One region of the Pseudomonas sp. AC136 genome, then DNA from elsewhere that is predicted to be linked to it. Evidence: predicted binding sites of a transcription regulator. Region 1 holds the regulator's gene; each other region holds the start of a gene.
What was found. Region 1 encodes sigma-54, which starts transcription at its own class of promoters, with help from an activator protein. Its sites were predicted from a motif close to ANTGGCATNNANNTTGCTNT; they were not measured.
Positions count from the first base shown of each region.

Region 2: a site for sigma-54 is predicted at 1,515-1,534, ahead of ACZZZU_RS22555 (flagellar hook-length control protein FliK). Genes of this name have one in related genera too.
Region 3: a site for sigma-54 is predicted at 1,399-1,418, ahead of ACZZZU_RS04945 (circularly permuted type 2 ATP-grasp protein). Genes of this name have one in related genera too.

Region 1 covers NZ_OZ409865.1:2,187,185-2,191,941, reverse strand. The annotation lists gene rapZ (RNase adapter RapZ) at 31-885, opposite strand; gene ptsN (PTS IIA-like nitrogen regulatory protein PtsN) at 904-1,368, opposite strand; gene hpf (ribosome hibernation-promoting factor, HPF/YfiA family) at 1,383-1,691, opposite strand; gene ACZZZU_RS09920 (RNA polymerase factor sigma-54) at 1,817-3,328, opposite strand; gene lptB (LPS export ABC transporter ATP-binding protein) at 3,488-4,213, opposite strand; gene lptA (lipopolysaccharide transport periplasmic protein LptA) at 4,213-4,757, opposite strand, start outside.
Region 2 covers NZ_OZ409865.1:5,029,258-5,034,014, forward strand. The annotation lists gene ACZZZU_RS22545 (SpoIIE family protein phosphatase) at 1-1,028, shown strand, start outside; gene ACZZZU_RS22550 (Hpt domain-containing protein) at 1,059-1,418, shown strand; gene ACZZZU_RS22555 (flagellar hook-length control protein FliK) at 1,573-2,874, shown strand; gene fliL (flagellar basal body-associated protein FliL) at 3,255-3,812, shown strand; gene fliM (flagellar motor switch protein FliM) at 3,852-4,757, shown strand, end outside.
Region 3 covers NZ_OZ409865.1:1,101,942-1,106,698, reverse strand. The annotation lists gene ACZZZU_RS04950 (type 1 glutamine amidotransferase) at 1-689, shown strand, start outside; gene ACZZZU_RS04945 (circularly permuted type 2 ATP-grasp protein) at 1,452-2,861, shown strand; gene ACZZZU_RS04940 (alpha-E domain-containing protein) at 2,864-3,814, shown strand; gene ACZZZU_RS04935 (transglutaminase-like domain-containing protein) at 3,811-4,605, shown strand; gene ACZZZU_RS04930 (proteasome-type protease) at 4,690-4,757, shown strand, end outside.

The sequences.
Region 1 (4,757 bases):
GCTTAAGTCCTTCTATAGAGTCCCGCGGTTCTAGAGATCGCGGTGACGAACCTGGATATTTTTCAGGGTTTTCTTCAGTTCTTTTCCCAGCCGGTCCGCCAGGTATACCGAGCGATGATGACCGCCTGTGCAGCCGATGGCGACGGTGACGTACGAGCGGTTGCTGGCGGCAATGCGCGGCAGCCATTTGTGCAGGTAGGCGTAAATGTCGTCGTACATTTCCTGTACGTCCGGTTGTTCCTGCAAATAGTCCGACACCACCGAATCCAGGCCCGAATGCTCACGCAGTTCGGGCTTCCAGTACGGGTTGGGCAGGCAGCGCACGTCGAACACCAAGTCGGCATCGACCGGCATACCACGCTTGAAGCCAAACGACTCGACCAAAAACGCAGTGCCCGGCTCCGGCTTGTTCAGCAGGCGCAGCTTGAGGGTGTCACGAAGCTGGTAGAGGTTGAGGTGCGTGGTGTCGACCTTGAGGTCGGCCAGGTCGGTGATCGGGCTCAGTAGTACGCTTTCATCGCGGATGGCTTCAGCCAGCGAGCGCTCGTCGGTGGTCAATGGGTGGCGGCGGCGAGTTTCGGAGAAGCGCTTGAGCAGGGTTTCGTCGTCGGCGTCCAGGTACAGCACATCGCACTGAATGTGGCGGGCACGCACTTCGGCAAGCAGTTCGGGGAAGCGTTTAAGCTGGCTGGGCAGGTTGCGCGCATCGATGGATACGGCCACCAGCGGTTGAACCAGTTCGGTGTGCAGCAGGGAGCGTTCGGCCAATTCGGGCAAGAGCCCGGCGGGCAGGTTATCGATGCAGTAGAAACCGTTGTCTTCAAGCACGTCGAGCGCTGTGCTTTTACCTGAACCGGACCGGCCACTGACGATGATCAAACGCATGCACAGTCACCTGTTCGTCTAGCGGCCGTTTTGTACGTCGACGACGACCTGGTAAAGACTTTCGCTGGTTGAGGCGTGGCGCAATTGGTCACGAACCTCGCTGCGATCAAGCATGCTGGCGATCTGGCGAAGCAATTCCAAGTGCTCATCGGTTGCCGCTTCGGGCACCAGCAGCACAAACAGCAAGTCGACCGGCGCACCGTCAATGGCGTCGAAATCGACAGCGGAATCGAGACGCAGCAGGGCGCTGATGGGAGCCGTGCAGCCCGGCAGGCGGCAATGGGGAATGGCGATGCCATTGCCAAAACCGGTGGAGCCGAGTTTCTCGCGCGCCACCAGGCTTTCGAAAATGTCTTGGCCGTCGAGGTCGGGCAATTCGCGGGCGACCAGGTTGGCGATTTGTTCGAGTACGCGCTTTTTGCTGCCGCCCGGCACGCCCACGAGGGAGCGGCCGGGGGTCAGGATATTTTCAAGTCGAATCATGGGTTGGGGTGGTGTCAGCGAGCTGTGGCGCCTTGCAGGCGACCCAGTTGCTTTTCCTTATGTTTGATAAGTTGGCGGTCGAGTTTGTCGGTGAGTAGATCGATGGCTGCGTACATGTCGTCATGTTCGGCGTTGGCGACCACTTCGCCCCCGGCGATGTGCAAAGTCGCTTCGATTTTCTGCTTGAGCTTCTCGACCTCCATGGTCACTTGCACGTTGGTGATCTTGTCGAAGTGGCGTTCCAATCGACTGAGCTTCTCGTCGATGTAGTCGCGTAGGGCGTCGGTCACATCCAGCTGATGTCCACTGATGTTGACTTGCATACCGCTTTCTCCTTATTGCCGTGTGTAAGAGACAAGCTAACGGGCTTGTCGCCGGAACACTTTGGCCTTGGATCAGTGTAGCCGTCTTGCCAGAGCGAGGTTCGCAGGCGAACCGGGTCAGGCGTTTACATCAGTCGCTTACGTTCACTGGAAGGCGCTATCCCGAGGGATTCGCGGTATTTGGCGACTGTGCGACGGGCTACCTGAATGCCCTGTGCCTCCAGTAAACCAGCGATCTTGCTGTCACTCAACGGCTTTTTCGCATTTTCCGCCGCAACCAGTTTTTTGATGATTGCGCGTATCGCCGTTGACGAGCATTCGCCGCCTTCGGAGGTGCTGACGTGGCTGGAGAAGAAGTACTTCAGCTCGTAAATGCCACGCGGGGTGTGCATGAATTTTTGCGTCGTCACGCGCGAGATCGTTGATTCGTGCATGCCCACTGCTTCGGCGATGTCATGCAGAACCAGCGGTTTCATGGCTTCGTCGCCGTAGTCGAGGAAGCCGCGCTGGTGCTCGACGATCTGGCTGGCCACTTTCATCAGTGTTTCGTTGCGGCTTTGCAGACTTTTGATAAACCAACGCGCCTCTTGCAGCTGATTGCGCATAAAGGTGTTGTCGGCGCTGGAGTCGGCGCGGCGAACGAAGCCGGCGTATTGCGGATTGACCCGCAGCTTGGGCATGGCTTCCTGATTCAGCTCCACCAGCCAGCGATCGTTGTGCTTGCGCACGATCACGTCGGGCACCACGTACTCCGGCTCGCTCGGTTCAATTTGCGAACCCGGGCGCGGGTTAAGGCTTTGAATCAGTTCGATGACCTGACGCAGCTCGTCTTCCTTGAGCTTCATGCGGCGCATCAATTGGCTGTAATCGCGGTTGCCGAGCAGGTCGAGGTAATCGCCGGCCAAGCGCTGCGCTTCGGGCAGCCATGGGGTTTTTGTTGGCAACTGACGCAGTTGCAGCAACAGGCATTCGCGCAGGTCGCGGGCGCCAATGCCGGAGGGTTCGAATTGCTGGATGCGGTGCAGCACGGCTTCGACTTCGTCCAGTTCGATATCCAGTTCCGGATCGAACGCCTCCAGCACTTCTTCGAGGGTTTCTTCCAGGTAGCCCTGGTCGTTGATGCAGTCGATCAGGGTGACGGCAATCAGGCGGTCCTTGTCGGACATCGGCGCCAGGTTGAGCTGCCAGAGCATATGGCTTTGCAAGCTTTCGCCAGCCGAGGTGCGGGTGGTGAAATCCCACTCGTCATCGTCGTTGGAGGGCAGGCTGCTGGCGCTGGTTTGGTAGATGTCTTCCCACGCCGTGTCGACGGGAAGCTCATTGGGAATGCGTTCGCCCCATTCGCCGTCTTCCAGGTTGTCGACGGTAGGTGCCGAGGTTTCCTGGTAGCTGGTGTCTTGGTAGGACTCTTCGTTGTTCGGCGCGGGCGGCGCGCTTTCGGCGCCATCGGCCAGCGGATCGCTGTTATCGAAGTCCTCGCCTTCTTCCTGGCGTTCGAGCATGGGATTGGACTCCAGCGCCTCCTGAATCTCTTGTTGAAGATCCAGCGTGGACAGTTGGAGTAAGCGGATGGCTTGTTGCAGCTGCGGTGTCATCGTCAGCTGCTGGCCCATTTTTAGGACGAGCGATGGTTTCATGGAGGGGGCTTAAGACCTTATTCGCCGGCGCATACGCGCTTCCACAACGAGGGCGCCGAAGCGCCACCAGGAAGCAAATTATATGCCTAAGTCTGAGGCGTTTGCCTAGTCCTCAATCGAAGTCTGTAGTGCGCATCTGATTGCGGCTACAGAATGCTCTTAGAGGCGGAATTCGTGACCCAGGTAAACCTCTTTCACCAACTGGTTGGCGAGGATGGTTTCAGCGTCGCCTTCGGCAATCAATTGGCCGTCGTTGACGATGTACGCGGTCTCGCAGATATCCAGGGTTTCACGCACGTTGTGGTCAGTAATCAGCACGCCAATGCCTTTGGCTTTGAGGTGATGAATGATCTGCTTGATATCGCCGACCGAGATGGGGTCTACGCCTGCGAAGGGTTCATCGAGCAGGATGAATTTCGGCGCAGTGGCCAGGGCACGGGCGATTTCCACACGGCGGCGTTCACCGCCGGACAAGCTCATGCCGAGGTTGTCGCGAATGTGGCTGATGTGAAATTCCTGCAACAGGCTTTCGAGTTCTTTGCGGCGGCTGGCGCTGTCGAGCTCTTTGCGGGTTTCCAGAATGGCCATGATGTTATCGGCCACCGACAGCTTGCGGAAAATCGATGCTTCCTGCGGCAGATAACCAATGCCGGCGCGCGCGCGGCCGTGCATGGGCAGGCTGGTGACGTCCTGCTGATCGATCAGGACGCGGCCCTGATCGGCATTGACCAGGCCGACGATCATGTAGAAACACGTGGTTTTGCCGGCGCCGTTAGGACCTAGCAAGCCAACGATCTGGCCGCTTTCGATCGACAGGCTGACATCACGAACCACCTGGCGGCCTTTGTAGGCTTTGGCCAGGTGTTGGGCTTTGAGAGTCGCCATTACTGCGCCTGTTTGTCGGCTGGTTGAGCGCCAGCGGGTTTGTTCTTGGGCTGAATGACCATGTCGATGCGTGGGCGCGGTGTGGTCACGTTGGTGCCATTGGCGCGGCCGGCGTTGACGATCTGGCGCTGGGTGTCATAGACGATTTTCTCGCCTTCGAAGGTGTTGCCTTCCTGAATCACCTTGGCCTGGTCGATCAGCACGATGCGGTCTTTAGCAGCGAAGTACTGGATGGTCAGGCCGTAGGCCTTGACGATTTGCTTATCTACCGCTGGCTTCTGCTCGTAGTAGGCGGGGGTGCCCACGGCGGTGAACACTTCGATGTCACCCGTGGCGTTTTGCGTGATGGTCACTGTGTGGCCAGTGATCTTCATGCTGCCCTGGGTAATGACGACGTCGCCGCGGTATACGGCTACGCCTTGTTTGTCGTCGAGTTCAGCACTGTCGGCCTGCACACGAATGGGTTGCTCGCGGTCCGTTGGCAATGCCCAGGCGCTGGAGCTGGCAATCGCCGCACCCAGACTCATGAGCAAGGACAGGGTGT
Region 2 (4,757 bases), 2.8 Mb from region 1:
CTGCCAAGGGATATTCGCTGACGGAAATTCTTCGCGAGGTAAACGCCAAGCTCAAACGCATTCTGCCGGTGGGCGTGTTCTGCTGCGCCACGCTGCTTAACATCAGTTTTCAGCGCCGCGTGTGCGAAGTGTGGAACGGCGGTCTGCCGGACGGTTACCTGCATCGCATCGCTACCGGCGAGCGTTTGCCGTTGGTGTCGCGGCATTTGCCGCTTGGCGTGCTGGACCCGGCGGACTTCAAAGACGCCTGCGAAATCTATCCGATGGAGCTGGGCGACCGCGTGTTCCTGCTCTCCGATGGCGTGCTGGAAACGGCCAATCCGGGCGAGCAGATGTTTGGCGAGTCGCGGCTGCTGAATGTATTCGCTGCCAATCGCCAACCCGACCTGCTGTTTGAGGAAATCCAGCAAGCGCTCACCGCCTTTCGCGGTGAGGCGCATGACGACGTCAGCATGGTTGAAGTGTGCATGGTCGAACCCGACTCCTTGCCGCGCCCGGCACTGGCATTTGTCGACAACGGCCACAGCAGCCCGCTGGACTGGGCCGCCAGCTTCGAATTCCGCGCGCAAACCCTCAAACGCTTCAATCCTTTGCCGTTCCTCTTGCAACTGCTGCTGGAAGTGCACGGCCTGCGTTTCCAGGGTGGCGCGTTATACAGCGTGCTCGCCGAGCTGTACTCCAATGCCCTTGAACACGGCGTGTTGGGTTTGGATTCACGGCTCAAATGCGATGCCGCCGGCTTTGCCGAGTACTACCGCCAACGCAGCCTGCGCCTGGCCGAGCTGGACCACGGCTACGTGCGCTTTCACTTGCAACTGCTGCCCGAAGCCAACGGTGGGCGCCTGGTGGTCAAGGTCGAAGACAGCGGCCCCGGCTTCGATGTGTCGACCATTCTGGAACGCCAGCGCACCGCGCAAAGCTTGTCAGGGCGCGGGCTGAGCCTGATCCGTCGGCTAAGCGACCGCTCGACCTGGGCAGACGACGGACGCGGGGTGAGCGTGGAGTTCTCGTGGATCGATCAGGCATAATCTTGAGCGTTTTGCTCAGGGAGCGTTCCGGTGGCTGACATTCATCTCGACAGTGCGGTATTGGCCGGCCTACAGGACATCATGGAGGCTGAGTATCCCTTGCTGCTGGATACCTTTATCGCCGACTCCGAAGAACGCCTACGCCTGCTCCACCAAGCCCTCGCCAACAACGATGCCCACGAACTGCGCCTGGCGGCCCACAGCTTTAAAGGCAGCTGCAGCAACATGGGCGCGCCGCTGTTGGCGAACCTGTGCAAGCAATTGGAAGACGATTCGCGCAGCGCCACCGTACTGGCGGATGCGCCTGCGGTGCTGGAGCAGATCGAACGGGAATTCGCCATTGTGCGCATTTTGCTGAAGTCCGAGCGTCAGCGGTTTTCGTCGTTGTAAGAGCCAGCTTGCTGGCGAACCCTGCAAACCTCGTTCAGCGCCTTTTCCACGGTTCGCCAGCAAGCTGGCTCCTACGCAAAACACGGGCGACGCAAAGTTGGCCCATCCCTTGCTATCTCTCCATCACGACCCACCCGCACGGAGAGAGTGCTAAATGTCCGTTGCCTCAGATCCACTTCTGAATTCCGCCCCTGTGGCCAAGCCGCAAGCAGCGCCTGCAAAGTCTCAGCCTAAACAGGCCGAGCCCAGCAAGGACGATGCTTCCAGCTTCGCCAAGGTGTATGCCAAGGAGCGTCAGGACAAGGCTGTCGACCGTAATGAAGCGGCCGCCAAGTCCAAAAATGCCAAGTCCAACGACAAGGCTGACGACAGCAAACCCGCCGAGCAAACTGCTACAGCGGCAACCACGGACGAGCCGGCCGTTGCCGATAGCGGCAATCCCTTGCCGACCGAGCCGGCAGTCGGCGAGCCGGTAATCGATCCGATGATTCTGCTGGCCATGGCCGGGCAGCAGATGCAGCAGCCGACCACCGAAGACACGGCGCTGCCGACCACGGGGGAGGGCGAAGAAACGCTCGACATTCCGTTGTCGCTCACCGGCATGGTGACGCCACAAATCACGCAAACCGAAGACACCGGCCACGACCCGCAAGTGGATGCCATGAGCGAGTTGCCGGGCGTCGACCTGGTGCTCGACCTGGCGGCCAAGGCGCAAGCGGCGAATCAGAAGGGCGGCAGCAATCCATCCGCCGCCCAGGCTGGGCAAACCGGTGGCCAGGATTTCGCCGCTGCCATGGCGCAGCTGACGGGCAAAACCGAAGGCGGCGAAAGCCAGATTACCGACGAGCTGGGTTTGCTGGATAACGGCAAAGACAGCATCGAGGCGTTGAAAGACAGCAGCGTCGATGTGCCCAGCGATTCGTTTGCCAACAAGCTCAGCGCGTTGAATCAGGCGGTCAATCAGCAGGTCACCCAGGCGCAGCGCACGCCGCTGGTGCCAGGCGCGCCGGTGTCGATGCAGCAGGGCGTGTGGACCGAAGACGTGGTCGACAAAGTGATGTGGATGTCCAGCCAGAACCTGAAATCGGCCGACATTCAGCTCGATCCGCCAGACCTTGGCCGCCTGGAAGTGCGCATCAACATGGCTCAGGACGCCGCCACCCAAGTGACCTTTGCCAGCCCGCACATGGCGGTACGCGATGCGGTGACAGAGTCCATGCACCGCCTGCGTGAGATGTTCACGCAGCAAGGCATGACCATGGACGTCAACGTGTCTGATCAGTCGCTCAATCGCGGCTGGGCCGGGCAGAACGGCGGCGACGGCCAGCAGAGCCGTGGCGGTTCCAGCAATAGCGGTTTCGGTGGGGGCGATGAGGAAATCAGCGTCGGCACCAGCGAAATTCGCAGCAACGGCGCCGTGACCGGTGGCCGTGGTCTGGTGGACTACTACGCCTAAGCTGACACTGGCGGCGGCCGGGTCGCCAGGCGCATGTGATCTAGACTGACAACGCCCGCTTACTGATTCGGTAAGCGGGCGTTGTCGTTTCTGCCGCATTTTTTCAGTGACAGCGCCAGACGCGGCTGATATATCGCTGCGCCCGTTGCGTTAGAACCAACGCTGAAGTTGGGCTTCAGACCTGTACTAGGTGGGCAATTGCATTAAACGGTCTGTGTTGTAGGTAGTTTCCCAGAGCGTCCTCCGCTATGTTTGCTGTACTGCTGGCAGCAATTGTCGTGCAAACAGCTTGTTAGCACTCGTGCCTGGCAAGCTGGCATAACACTTGCTCCTAACCCTTTGAACACGGATAGATTTCCGATCAGTGACGGATTATTGGCATGGCTAAGAAAGAAAAAGCAGCAGCACCAGCGGCCGATGGCTCCGCACCGCCTCCCGGCAAGGGCAAGCTGAAGCTGATCATCCTGATTGTGGTCGGCCTGCTGATCGCCATCGGTGGCTCGGTCGGCGCCACCTGGTTTTTGATGCACAAGAGCGCGCCGGCTGCCGAAGCGGCAAAGGAAGGCGAGCACGGCGGCGCCGAAGAGGGCAAAGGCCCGGACGGCAAACCGCTGAAGAAAGAAGCCATTTACGAAGTGTTGGCGCCAGCCTTTGTGGTGAACTTCAACGTCAACGGGCGCCAGCGGTATATGCAGGTCAGCGTCGCCTTGATGGCGCGCGATAAAGATAAAGTCGACGCGCTCAAGGCCCATATGCCGGTGCTGCGCAATAACCTGGTGTTGCTGTTTTCGGGGCAGAATTTTGACAACCTGACGACGCCGGTCGGCAAGGAAATGCTCCGTCAGTTGGCCACTGCCAGCGTGCAGGAACTGGCGAAGAAAGAAGTGGGCGATACCACGGTCGAGCAAGTGTTGTTCACCAATATCGTTCTGCAATAAACCCGTTATTCAGTCACCGTCTTTCAGTAGGTAACGCAGATGGCCGTCCAAGACCTGTTATCCCAGGATGAAATCGATGCCCTGTTGCATGGTGTCGACGACGGCGCGGTGGAAACCGAAGACGCCGCCATCCCCGGCAGCGTCAAAAGTTACGACCTCTCCAGCCAGGACCGCATCGTGCGCGGGCGCATGCCCACGCTGGAAATGATCAACGAGCGGTTCGCGCGCTACACCCGTATCAGCATGTTCAACCTGTTGCGCCGCTCGGCCGACGTCGCCGTGGGCGGCGTGCAGGTGATGAAGTTCGGCGAGTACGTGCATTCGCTGTACGTGCCGACCAGCCTCAACCTGGTGAAGATGAAACCGCTGCGCGGCACCGGCCTGTTCATTCTCGACGCCAAGCTGGTGTTCAAGCTGGTGGACAACTTCTTCGGCGGCGACGGCCGTCACGCCAAGATCGAAGGCCGGGAATTCACCCCCACCGAATTGCGCGTGGTACGCATGGTTATCGACCAGGCGTTTATCGACCTCAAGGAAGCCTGGCACGCGGTGCTGGATGTGAACTTCGAGTACATGAACTCGGAAGTAAACCCGGCGCTGGCCAACATCGTCAGCCCCAGCGAAGTGGTGGTGGTGTCGACCTTCCACATCGAGTTGGACGGCGGTGGCGGCGACCTGCACGTGACCATGCCGTATTCGATGATCGAACCGATTCGCGACATGCTCGACGCCGGCTTCCAGTCCGATGTCGACGACCAGGACGAGCGTTGGGTCAAGGCCCTGCGCGAAGACATCCTCGACGTCAGCGTGCCCTTGGCCGCGACCATCGCGCGCCGTCAATTGAGGCTGCGCGACATCCTGCATATGCAGCCCGGCGATGTGATTCCCGTGGACATGCCCGAAGAAATGATCATGCGGGCCAGCGGCGTGCCGGCCTTCAAGGTC
Region 3 (4,757 bases), 1.1 Mb from region 1:
TTACCCACGTCGACTATTGCCCGCCGGGCTACCTGGCGCGGGTGCTCGACGAGCGCCAGCTGGATTTTTCCGTGCTGCGCGCCGACCTTGACGAGCTTGACGGTTACGACCTGGAGCGGCCCAAAGCCGTGGCCATCATGGGCGGCCCCATGAGCGTCAATGATCCCTTGCCGTGGCTGGACGTAGAGATTGCGGCGTTGCAACGGTTTATAGCCCGCGACATTCCCCTGATCGGTCATTGCCTCGGCGGCCAACTGCTGGCCAGGGCGCTGGGCGCGCAAGTGCACCGCATGCCTTACCGGGAAATCGGCTGGCAGCCGCTGTGGCAGGCCATCCAGGCCGAGCCCAGCCCATGGTTGCAACATCTGCCGGACGAATTTCCGATTTACCAATGGCATGGCGACACCTTCGACCTGCCACCTGGCGCCCAGCGACTACTTTCCAGCCCGTGGTGCCCCAACCAGGCGTTTGCCTGGGGCGACAAGATTCTCGCCCTGCAGGGGCACCCGGAAATGACCGAAGAACTGGTGCGCCTGTGGCTGAACGACTTTGAGCATCTGCTGGATGAGACCCAGCCGAGTCAGCAGTCGAAACGCAAGATGCTTGAGGATTTGCCGGAGAAAGTGGCGGCGTTGAATGCGGTGGCGGAGGGGTTTTATCGGCGGTGGTTGGGGTTGGCGTTTGGGTGAGGTGGGGGGTGTTTTGTTTGTGGTTGTCGTGCTCCTTCGGTGTTTCAGTCGACACCCAGTCATCCCTCTAAACCTCCGTCATCCTCGCGAACGCGGGGATCCAGAGTCGTTCAGGGAATGGCGATTCCTCCGAAATACTGGATTCCCGCTTTCGCGGGAATGACGGGTGTATGTTTTTAGGGTGTCGTACACCTGCAATGCGTCAGTTGGCACACGGCCATCACCAAAACCTCCGTCATCCTCGCGAAGGCGGCGGTCCGACGATTCGGGATCCAGAGTCGTTCAGGGAAAGGCGATCCTTCCGAAATACTGGATTCCCGCTTTCGCGGGAATGACGGAGGTTTAGTTTGGAATTTCTGTACACCTGCAATGCGTCAGTTGACACACGGCCATCCCTCAAAACCACCGTCATCCTCGCGAAGGCGGCGGTCCGACGATTCGGGATCCAGGCTTGCATGGCGAGCACCATTACCTGAACGAACCTGGAACCCCAACCGTCGACCGCGCCGATCCTCGAAGCCATCCCCCATATTTAATTGCAATCAACCCCAACTCCACTGGTCATAAGGAAACACCCAAGCGAAGCGGCTATCTTCAAGGGTGCCGCGCAACAGGGCGTGGCCACGCACGGTGCGTCAAGGAATGCGCGATTATGGTGCGCAGGGTAAGTGTCTTATTTTCAAGTGATTGATATCTAACGAATAAGACGGATGGCTCGGGCTTTGCAATACCTATGCACGTCCGGGTGACAAGGAGTACGGCATGACCCGCACCTTTTATGACGAGATGTACCTGGCGAACGGCGAATGCCGTCCGCATTACCGGGAGTTCGCGCGCTGGTTGGCCGACACCCCGGATGAGTTGCTGGCGCAGCGCCGCCGCGAAGCTGATCTGCTGTTTCACCGCGCTGGCATCACGTTCACCTTGTACGGCGACGACCAAGGCACCGAGCGGCTTATTCCCTTCGACATCATTCCGCGCAGCATTCCGGCCAGTGAGTGGCGCATTGTCGAGCGCGGCTGCATCCAGCGGGTGCAGGCGCTGAACATGTTTCTCGCCGACCTCTACCACGACCAGCGCATTATCAAAGCCGGCATCATTCCGGCCGAGCAGGTGCTGGCCAACGAGGGTTACCAGCTGGCGATGCAGGGGCTGAATCTGCATCGCGATCTGTACGCGCATATCTCGGGCGTCGACTTGGTGCGCGACGGCGACGGCACGTACTACGTGCTCGAAGACAACCTGCGCACCCCCAGCGGCGTGAGCTACATGCTCGAAGACCGCAAAATGATGATGCGCCTGTTCCCCGAGCTGTTCGCCGCCCAGCGCGTGCTGCCCATTGACCACTACCCCAATTTGCTGCTCGACACCCTGAAAAGCTCCAGCCCGCTGGATAACCCCAACGTGGTGGTGCTGACGCCTGGGCGCTTTAACAGTGCATATTTCGAGCACGCGTTTCTGGCCCGTGAAATGGGCGTGGAACTGGTCGAAGGCGCCGACTTGTTCGTGCGCGACGACAAAGTCTTTATGCGCACCACCGCCGGCGCCAAGCAGGTGGATGTGATTTATCGCCGTCTCGACGACGCCTTCCTCGACCCATTGGCATTCAACCCCGACTCCATGCTCGGTGTGCCGGGTCTGCTCTCGACCTACCGCAGCGGCAATGTGGTGCTGGCCAACGCCATCGGCACGGGCGTGGCCGACGACAAATCCATTTATCCCTACGTCGGCGAGATGATCCGCTTCTACCTCGACGAAGAACCGATTCTGAAAAACGTGCCGACCTTCCAGTGCCGCAAGCCGGTGGAGTTGCAGCACGTGCTGGCCAATCTGGAACACTTGGTGGTCAAGGAAACCCAAGGCTCCGGCGGCTACGGCATGTTGGTGGGGCCGGCCGCCAGCAAGGCGGAAATCGAAACCTTCCGCGCCCGGTTGATCGCTCGCCCCGAGGCGTACATCGCGCAACCGACGTTGTGTCTTTCAACGTGCCCGACCTTTGTCGAAAACGGCATCGCCCCCCGCCATATCGATTTGCGCCCCTTCGTGCTGTCCGGCAAAGACACCCGTGTAGTGCCAGGCGGCTTGACCCGCGTGGCGTTGCGAGAAGGGTCGCTGGTGGTGAACTCGTCGCAAGGCGGCGGCACCAAAGACACCTGGGTGGTGGAGGACTAATTATGCTGAGCCGCACTGCCTCTGACCTGTACTGGATGTCCCGTTACCTGGAGCGTGCCGAGAACCTCGCGCGCATGTTGGAAGTGAGCTATTCGCTGTCGCTGATGCCGCAAGACGGGCGCGGCAACGGCCTGGAAGAGCTGGCGCTGCCGCTGTTGATCACCGGCACGCTGGACGAATACCTGGAGCGTCACGGCCCCTTGCACGCCGAGCGCATGCTGCATTTCTTTGCGCTGGATTCGGAAAACCCGGCGAGCATCTACTGCTGCCTGCAAGCGGCGCGTACCAACGCCCATGCCGTGCGCGGGCGTATCACCGCCGACATGTGGGAAAACATCAACGCCACCTGGCTGGAGATTCGCGGCATCGCCGAGCAGGGCCTGGGGCGTTATGGCATCAGCCGCTTCTGCGAGTGGGCCAAGGAGCGTTCGCACCTGTTCCGCGGCGCCACCTTCGGCACCATCATGCGCGGCGACCCGTACCGCTTTATTCGCCTGGGCACGTTTATCGAGCGCGCGGACAACACCCTGCGCCTGCTCGATGCCCGCTACGAAATGCTGGGCGAAGACATCGACGAAAACGACGGCCGCCCGGCGCGCAGTTATTACCAGTGGACCGCCTTGCTGCGGGCGCTGTCGTCGTTCGAGGCATTTGCCGAGATCTACCGTGGCTCGCCCGGCACCCGCAAGGTGGCCGAGCTGCTGTTGCTGCGTCCCGATGTACCGCGTTCCTTGCGCTCGTGCATGGACGAACTGCACCTGATGCTCGCCAGCCTGCCCGGTGAAAACGGCCGGCCGGCGCAGCGTCTGGCGGCGGAGCTGGAGGCGCGCCTGCGTTACACCAGCATCAATGAAGTGCTCGACGAAGGCCTGCATGGCTGGCTCACCGATTTCATCCTGCTGGTGCGCAAGCTAGGCCAGGCCATTCAAACGTCTTACCTGGAGGTCGCATGAGACTCTCAATCAGCCATGACACCACCTATCACTACGAAGATCAGGTGCGTAACAGCATTCAATACCTGCGCATGACGCCGCACGACAGCGAGCGTCAGCAGGTGATCAGCTGGGAACTGAACCTGCCGCGCCCGGTGCGCGCGCAGGTCGATCCGTACGGCAATATTCTTCACGTGCTGACCCTCGACGAGCCCCACGAAAGCATTCTGCTCGGCGCCCGTGGCCAGGTTGAAATCGACGAGTCGAGCGAGTGCGAACACGAAGAGCAGTCGCCGCTGCCGTTTTTGCGCACCACCCGATTGACCGAGGCCGACCAGGCCTTGCGCGAGTTCGCGATGGTGCAATGCAACAGCCGCCGCGACCGTTCCTGCATGATCGATTTGATGCACGGCCTCAACGCCCGCATCCGCTACCAGCCAGACGTCACCGATGTGCAGACCAGCGCCGCCGAAGCCTTCGCTGGTGGCAAAGGCGTATGCCAGGACCAAGCCCATGCGTTTATCGCCTGCGCCCGTAGCCTGGGCGTTCCGGCGCGCTATGTGTCGGGTTATCTGTTCACCGACCGCGACGACCACCTGTCCAGCCACGCCTGGGCCGAAGCCTGGCTGGATGGCGCTTGGTACAGCTTCGACGTGACCAATTGCCTGGCTAAACCTGAGCGTCATCTGAAGTTGGCGGTCGGCCTGGATTATCTCGACGCTTGCCCGGTACGCGGCATGCGCCGTGGCGGCGGGGTGGAGCAAATGCACGCGCACGTGGAAGTGTCGCCTGTGCGGGTGCAGCAGCAATAACCTCATAAGCCGCGCAATAAGCGGTTAACTCCTAACGCCCGACGCGGCTTCGCTGCTCGGGCGTCCTTGCCTGTGTGGACTCTGATGACTTATTGCGTTGCTCTGAACCTGGCCGAAGGCCTGGTGTTCGTCTCTGACTCGCGCACCAATGC